DNA from 2 places in the Marinomonas sp. 63XJN7_9_ISO-PGPR-S23-217 genome. Region 1 is predicted to be linked to the other one. Evidence: predicted binding sites of a transcription regulator. Region 1 holds the regulator's gene; the other holds the start of a gene.
What was found. The regulator LexA, encoded in region 1, represses DNA repair genes until DNA is damaged. The targets are predictions, from matches to a motif close to TACTGTNTANNTANACAGTA.

Region 1 (4,439 bases):
TTGTCTTGTTCAGGTTACTCGTTACCACCTAAAGAACGTTGTAAGGCCACGATTAACCTGGTTCGTGGTGATGAAGCGATTGCCGTTGATGATGAGGAAGGGGAATCTAAAGCCTTAATCGGCAAACGCCGCTGTAAAATTTGTGGTTCGGCCATGGACAGCTATTTGATGGATGAGCATCGCAAACTGCATGTTTGTGGTAATAATCCGGCCTGTTCTGGGTACGAAGTAGAGAAGGGTTCCTTTAAAATCAAAGGTTACGATGGCCCTGTTCTAGAGTGTGATAAGTGTGGCTCCGAAATGCAGCTTAAAACGGGTCGCTTTGGGAAATACTTCGGGTGTACAAACGAAGAATGTAAAAATACTCGTAAGCTATTGAAAAATGGTGAGGCAGCGCCACCAAAAATGGATCCTGTTCCCATGCCAGATTTGGCTTGTGACAAAGTCGATGACCATTATGTATTGCGTGATGGTGCAACCGGTTTATTTCTGGCTGCCAGTCAGTTTCCTCGTAAACGAGAAACGCGTGCGCCGTTAGTGAAAGAACTGCTTCCATTTATGGATCAAATTGATCCTAAATATCATTTTTTCAAAACGGCGCCAGTTAAGGATAATGAGGGGCGTCCTACGGTGATTCGCTACAGTCGCAAAACGAAAGAGCAGTATGTGATGACCGAAGAAGAAGGCAAACCAACGGGCTGGAAAGCGTATTATGTTGGTAGTAAATGGGTTGTTGAAGAGGGTAAGAAAAAGAAATGAGTAACGCGAGTCAAGCAAGCGTTACCAATCAGAAGTTAGACGCAGCACGACGTTTTTTGCAGCAAAGCCAGCAGTGCGAAGAGTCTTGGTTGCTCGCTGGATTAGAAGGGGCGTCTTTGTTTCACCTTCGCAGTGCCTTGAACGGTTTGCTACAAGAGATCAAAACGGCTTATAGTCTGAAATCAGAATTAGATATCTTGAAATTACAACATGCAGCGAAAGAGATAGGGGTTGTGGTACCCACATTGAGCGAGCTAGCAGATCTTGCTTTACAACCCCTTTCTTGGCTGAATCAATTAGAGCAAGCATTCATTGCCCAGTTGGAATGTCACTATACATCGTTTTCTGGTATGAGTTCGGACAATATAATTGGTAAAGGATCGGATGCCGGTGCTTCAGTTGGTCTGTACTTGTCCAAGCTTGTTGAGTTGGTGTTGCGTTTTAGAGAAGAATCATCAGAGTATTAATTATGAAAGAATCTTATCTAGAGATTGTTGAACTCGATAATGGCGACATTGTGTTGAGACCAGCAAGTGAAGACGGAGAGAGTGTTGAGCCGCTGGCCACCTTGGTCATTTCCGATACAACGAAGTCGTACTTAAAAGAGCGGTATTTTGAATTGGCTAAGTGCATGTTTCATGCAGGTATAGACTTTGTTTATTCTGATGAATCCTCTTTTGGAGACGATGCTGAGTACTTAGAAGATTTGGAAATGCGCCCTAAAATCCTGCATTGATCAGGACGATATAAAAAATGCGAAGCCATGGCTTCGCATTTTTCTTGGCCGCCTATTAATGGTTGGTTAGGTCGGCCCGATTTTTATCTGTTAGAATATGTGCCGGGTTAGCTAAGGTATTAGCTTAAACGGTTTGTCTTATGACACCGACAGATAAGCCTTCGATGGCAAACTCTTCGCTTTCCAGATCAACAAGAATATCGTCAAATTCTTCATTCTCGGGTTGTAGACGTACTTGACTGCCTTTTTGATAGAAACGCTTAACCGTGACCTCATCGCCAATGCGGGCAACAACGATCTGACCATTACGAATGGTAGTGGTTTTATGGACAGCCAAGAGATCGCCCTCCATAATGCCAATATTTTTCATGCTGGTGCCGGAGACAGATAAAAAGTAATCCGCTTTAGGGGAAAACATATTAGGCGGCACGCTCACATGTGATGCGATGTTTTCTTGTGCAAGAATTGGAAAGCCCGCGGCCACTTTGCCAATGACGGGTAGGCCAAGCTCTTCGTCGTTGGCAGCCTCGACAGAGTCTTCAATTAATTGAATGCCTCGGGATGCGCCAGAGAGCATTTTGATGGCACCTTTTTTGGCAAGGGCCTTCAGGTGTTCTTCGGCGGCATTGGGCGATTTAAAGCCTAAGCGACCTGCGATTTCTGCACGTGTTGGAGGAAAGCCGGTTTCGCTAATAAATTCGCGAATGGTTTCTAGTACGTCAGATTGTCTTTTGGTTAATTTAATCATAGGGCCATCTGGTTGTTTATACAGTAACTGTTATTATATACAGCATCACCAACGATTCTCAATAATTTAAATGCTTTCAGACGAACTAAAAACACAAATTCATCTTGCTTATCGTGCTTCTTTGGAAGCAAAACAGCATAAACCCCGAGTTGGTCAGCGTCAGATGATCGGCGCAATCGCGCGTACTTTGGGGAATATCAAACAAGACAGCGAAGGTAATCGGCTAGACGAAAAGCACGTGGCGGTCATTGAGGCTGGAACGGGGACTGGAAAGACTCTGTCTTATTGTTTAGCGGCCATTCCAATAGCGAAAGCACGTGGCTTAAAACTCATTATCTCTACGGCAACAGTGGCTCTGCAAGAGCAAATTTTGCATAAAGAACTGCCTAACTTGCTTGCACACACGGAATTAAGCTTCAAATATACATTGGCAAAAGGACGTGGGCGTTATCTCTGTCTAAACAACCTTGAGAGCTTTTTAAGCTCGGAAGATCAAGGTATGGAGGACATGTTTGCAGGACTGTTTGAGCAGCATTTACAAGCTGATGATGTGAATACGGTTTTGTACCAAGAAATGGATGTGGCGTTATCTAAAGGCGAATGGGACGGGGATAAAGATAATTGGGAAGGCGTGATTCGCGATCAAGATTGGCGCCGCTTAACGACAGATCACCAACAATGCACGAACCGAAATTGTGCTAATTATTCTGCCTGTCCATTTTTTAAAGCACGGGCTGAGATTGAGGTTGCCGATGTGATTGTTGCCAACCATGATCTTGTATTAGCCGATTTATCTCTAGGCGGCGGCGCCATTCTTACGCCACCAAAAGAAACCATCTATGTCTTCGATGAAGGCCATCACCTTCCTGATAAAGCCATTGGCCACTTTCGTCATGAAGTGCGTTTACAGCAAAGTATTACTTGGCTTCGCCAGTTGGAGAAAAACCTAGTGAATTTGAAGCAGGAGTTGACCGATGCGGTCAGTTTAACTGGTCAGTTATTGCTGAAAATCCCCCAGCAGATTCAGAGTATTGTGAATTTTATTCAGTATGCTCAGCAAGGTTTGGCGCCTTACATACAAGGTTTAGGGTTGGATCAAGACAATAATCAGCACCGCTTTGAATTTGGTGTGATACCGGATGAGTTGCGACAATTGGCTTACAGTTTGCAGACGTCTTATCAGAAGCTGTTCAATAATATCGAAAGTATACAGGATGAATGTAAGAAAACCAAACAGAACGAAGGAATGGGGATTACCCCAGAAACAGCGGAGACTTGGCAGCCGATTTTGGGCGTGATTTTAGGTCGTTTAGAGCAATGTATTGATTTATGGCGTCTATACTCTACGGTTGATGATCAAAACTTTCCGCCTAATGCCCGTTGGTTAGTGGTGATAGGGCAAGGGATGGAGCAAGATGTTGAGCTTGGTGGTTCACCAATTCTGGCGGCCAATACGCTACGTCAGCAGTTATGGGATAAGTGCTTTGGAGCGCTGGTCACATCGGCCACACTGACCGCGCTGAATCAATTTCATCGTTTTAATATGCGCTCAGGGGTGCCTCGGGAAAGTGAATATTTGCGGGTGTTAAGTCCGTTTGACTTCCAGAATAATGGTCTATTGGTGGTGCCCAATATGGAGCATGAGCCAAATCGTGTGGATCAGCATACTGCGGAGATTGTGACGTATCTGAATGAGCATGTTCATACTGATAAGGGGAGTTTGGTGCTGTTTTCTTCGCGTCGTCAGATGGAGGAGGTAGCTAAATCACTTTCTGCTGGGTTGCAAGAGATTCTTCTTATTCAGGGCGAGCAGTCTAAACGGGTGATTCTAGATTCTCATAGGGCTAGGATTGATGAAGGTAAGGGCAGTTTGCTATTTGGGTTGGCCAGTTTTGCCGAAGGGGTAGACTTGCCTGGTAGTTATTTGACCTCTGTGTACATTGCTAAGATTCCTTTTGCGGTACCGGATGATCCCGTTGAGGCCACATTGGCTGAGTGGATACAAAAACGTGGTGGCAACCCCTTTATGGAAATTACCATCCCAGATGCCTCTTTGCGCTTGGTTCAAGCAACGGGGCGTTTGTTACGAAGTGAAAAAGACTCGGGAGAAATCCATATATTGGATAAGCGTCTCAAGACAAAGCGTTACGGGCAACAGTTAATTGATAGTCTCCCACCGTATCGTATGGTATAGCT
Region 2 (4,439 bases), 2.2 Mb from region 1:
TTGAGACGGAGCCTGTTGAGGAGCATTACCCCAGCTACCAAAAGACTGCGGTTGGGCTTGCGGCGCCGCTGGCTGATGCGCAGGTTGCTGTGGTGCTTGACCATACCCACCTTGCTGAGGTGGCTGGTTAAAACCACCGCCCTGAGGAGCATGTTGTGGTGCGGATTGTTGCGGTGCTGCAGGCTGCTGTGGCGCTTGACCATAACCTTGTTGAGGTGCGTTATTAGAATAACTACCTTGGCCCCCTTGCATAGAGTCGTAACCACCAGACTGTTGTCCCATGTTATCGCCACGGCCATCTAACAATTGCATTTCGTTGGCAACGATTTCGGTTGTGTAGCGCTTAATACCGTCTTTTTCCCACTCGCGGGTACGCAAAGAGCCTTCTACATAGACTTTGGAGCCTTTTTTGATAAAGTCGCCTGCGATTTGACCCAAACGATAGTTACCACGATCCATAAACGCGACACGATGCCATTCGGTGCGTTCTTGCATTTGACCTGTTTGACGGTCTCTCCAGCTCTCGGTTGTCGCGATGTTGACGTTTGCAACCGCCGCTCCAGAAGGCATAAAACGGACTTCGGCATCGTTGCCAGCATTTCCGATCAAGATCACTTTGTTAATTCCACGTGCCATGAGGCTCTCCAACTGTTATTCATTATGTTCTTTAGATATTGGCTTGAGGTGCGAGCCGTTTAAGGGTCTCTTTATCAAGTATCTTTTTATCTACTTTAAGATAAGCCGTCAGCTCATCTTTAAAAATTTGCATGTCTTCTACGCCTTTCACTTTAGCAAGCTGATCAGCCAATGCATCTAACGTATCATCTTCACCTTCTGGCAAACTAAACGCTATGCTACTCAACTGACGTGGGGCTGGCTGCATAAAGCACACTACCGTCCATAGCATTAATACAATGCCGACTACATCAAATAACGTACTGTTTGAGTAATGCTGCAATATCCAGCCGCCTCCAATTCCCCCTAAAAAAGAGCCGAGAAATTGGTGGGTCGAAAACACGCCCATTGCCGTGCCTCGGTAACCAACAGGAGCTTGCTTACTAATCAAGGATGGTAAGGTCGCTTCAAGGGTATTAAAACCAACAAAGTAGCACCACAATAGTAGACCAAAAACCCATAGATAGGGGGCCCATTGTAATAAAATAGCACTCAATCCCAGCATCAAAACCACGCTGAAAACAACGGCCTTCATTTTGCCTTTTGCCTCAGCGATGATCACTAATGGTACCATACCTACGAAGGCAAAACCCATTACTCCAAGGTAAAGCCAGCTATGATCTGCCAACGGCAAACCAAAGCGCTGAATCAATAAATGTGGCACGGTGATGAACAGCGCTGTTAAGCTGGCATGCAGCAATAATACACTGATGTTAAGGAAGCGCAGCTTTCCATCTTTAATCACACGTCCAAGCGCCACTAAACTGGGCGTTGTGTCGCGTTTAAAGGTATGCTGGACAACGTTAGGAACAACAAACAGAATCAATGCAATACCAAGGAAAGAAAAGCCGAATGACAAGTAAAACAAGCCAGACAAACCGACTAAATCAAATACCCATGGTCCCAGCACTAACGAAATCATAAAAGAAGCACCAATACTCACACCAACCATTGCCATGGATTTTGTGCGGTTTTTCTCTCTAGTGACGTCACTCAATAAAGCCATTAAGGTACTGGCTATCGCCCCAGCGCCTTGCAAAGCACGACCAACGATAAGTACATGTATGCTGGTTGCATTCGCACAAATCAAACTGCCCAATGCGAACAACAGCAAACCAATCACAATGACACGCTTACGACCAATTCGGTCAGACCACATGCCCATTGGTATTTGCAATATGGCTTGGGTGAACCCATATATACCAATCGCAGCACCAATCAAGGCAGCATCGGCTCCTTTTAGGCCATCGGCCGCCACGCTGATAACGGGCATAATGAGAAATAAACCTAGCATTCTAAAGAGATAAACAAGCGCTAGGGCAAGGACAGATCGACGTTCAAGTGCATCCATAAGGAGATTCAACCACTCAACTTAGGTTTAAGAAAAAGGAAAATGCCAATATTACAAAAATTAACGTTGAAGCTCTATTTCAACTACTGTAAAAATAGACAGTTATTCTATTCACAACGAAGCTTATTTCTGTTGACCAAAGACTATATTGGAGACACATGGATACTATCACCATACGCGGAGCACGCACCCACAATCTTAAAAATGTGGACCTAGACATTCCTAGAGACAAACTCGTGGTGATCACTGGCCTATCCGGCTCAGGAAAATCTTCCCTCGCTTTTGATACCTTGTATGCAGAAGGTCAGCGTCGCTATGTAGAATCACTGTCAACTTACGCTAGACAGTTTCTATCCATGATGGAAAAACCGGATATTGATCATATCGAAGGCCTTTCCCCAGCCATATCCATTGAACAGAAATCAACGTCTCACAACCCGCGTTCTACCGTTGGCACGATCACAGAAATCTATGATTACCTACGATTGTTATTTGCTCGGGCAGGCCAACCACGCTGTCCTGATCATGGTGAGCCATTAGAGGCGCAAACCATATCACAAATGGTCGATAAGATAATCTCCCTTCCTGAAGAAACTAAAATGATGTTGCTTGCGCCGATTGTAAAAGATCGCAAAGGCGAGCACCTTCACGTTCTTAACGATTTGTTATCTAAGGGGTTTATTCGCGCTCGCATCGATGGAATCGTCGTCGATCTAGACGATGCCCCCACTTTAGAAAAAAATAAGAAACATACTATAGAAGTTGTCATTGATCGCTTTAAAGTTCGTAAAGATTTACAGCTTCGTCTTGCTGAGTCGTTCGAAACCTGTCTTTCCTTATCCGATGGCATCGCCAAAGTGATTAATATGGATGATGAAAAAGACATCCATATTTTTTCCAGTAAATTTGCTTGTCCTGTCTGCGGCTACAGCCTTACTGAGCTCGAACCACGCCTGTTTTCGTTCAACAACCCGAATGGGGCTTGTCAAACGTGTGATGGACTGGGGACCCATCAAGTCTTTGATCCTGAGCGCATTATTCAAGATGAAACGCTGACTCTTGCCGAAGGTGCTATCCGTGGTTGGGGACGCCGCAGTATTTTTTATTACCAGCAGCTAAGCGCCTTAGCAAAACACTATGGTTTTGATATCGATGCCAAGTTCAAAGACATCCCGAAACAGTATCAGGATAAAATCCTTAACGGATCGGGCAAAGACAAAATCGATTTTGTTTACATCAATGAACGTGGCGACAAAATGATTCGTTCTCATGCCTTTGAAGGGGTGTTGCCCAATCTACAACGTCGCTACCATGAAACCGAGTCCGATAGCGTTCGTGAAGACTTATCCCAGTATATCACCACTCAGCCATGCCCTGACTGCCATGGTTCACGACTCAACCGCTCGGCACGAAATGTGTTTATCAATGAAGAAACGCTCCCTGAGATTGTAAAATTCCCGATTGCAGAATGCCTAAACTACTTTGAAAACCTCACCTTAACAGGTGCTCGTGGGGAAATTGCCTCGAAGATTCTTAAAGAAATTCGCGACCGTCTGACGTTTCTTGTCAACGTTGGCCTTGAATACCTGACATTAGATCGTAAAGCCGACTCGCTCTCTGGTGGGGAAGCACAACGGATCCGACTCGCTAGCCAAATTGGAGCGGGATTGGTTGGCGTGATGTATATCCTTGATGAGCCTTCTATTGGCTTGCATCAGCGTGATAACGAGCGGCTTATCTCCACATTGACGCGACTACGGGATCTCGGCAACACCGTCATTGTTGTGGAGCATGATGAAGATGCCATCCGTGTCGCAGACTTTGTGGTAGATATTGGTCCTGGTGCTGGTGTCCATGGCGGCGAAATTATCGTCAGCGGTACACCACAAGACATTATGAATTGCCCCCAGTCTGTCACAGGGCAGTTCCTAAATGGACAACGCAAGATCGACATACCAGCAAAACGCCATGAAGCCGTCAACAATCAAGTACTAAAATTGATTGGCGCAACGGGCAATAACTTAAACAAAGTCGACTTAACCATTCCGTTTGGCGTAATGACTTGTATTACAGGAGTGTCTGGGTCAGGTAAGTCTACCTTGATCAACGGCACATTATTCCCATTAGCCGCTACCGCATTAAATGGCGCGACAACGTTAAAAGCAGCTCCCCACGAAAAAATCGAAGGGTTAGAGTTATTCGATAAATGTGTCGACATTGACCAAAGCCCCATCGGTCGTACACCTCGTTCAAATCCTGCAACCTATACAGGTATTTTTACGCCAATGCGGGAGCTTTTCTCAGCCACTCAAGAAGCCCGTTCTCGCGGCTACAAACCAGGACGCTTTAGTTTTAACGTAAAAGGCGGCCGTTGTGAAGCCTGTCAAGGTGACGGCGTCATTAAGGTAGAGAT

Region 2: uvrA (excinuclease ABC subunit UvrA) is a predicted target of LexA. The motif match lies at 2,111-2,130, and genes of this name have one in related genera.

Annotation. Positions count from the first base shown of each region.
Region 1 is NZ_CM149678.1:2,958,881-2,963,319, reverse strand. Features, by position in the region: gene topA (type I DNA topoisomerase) at 1-759, shown strand, start outside; gene AC0VYI_RS13875 (DUF6586 family protein) at 756-1,226, shown strand; gene AC0VYI_RS13870 (hypothetical protein) at 1,229-1,495, shown strand; gene lexA (transcriptional repressor LexA) at 1,620-2,243, opposite strand; gene dinG (ATP-dependent DNA helicase DinG) at 2,314-4,437, shown strand.
Region 2 is NZ_CM149678.1:5,182,362-5,186,800, forward strand. Features, by position in the region: gene ssb (single-stranded DNA-binding protein) at 1-636, opposite strand, end outside; gene AC0VYI_RS24105 (MFS transporter) at 668-2,026, opposite strand; gene uvrA (excinuclease ABC subunit UvrA) at 2,185-4,439, shown strand, end outside.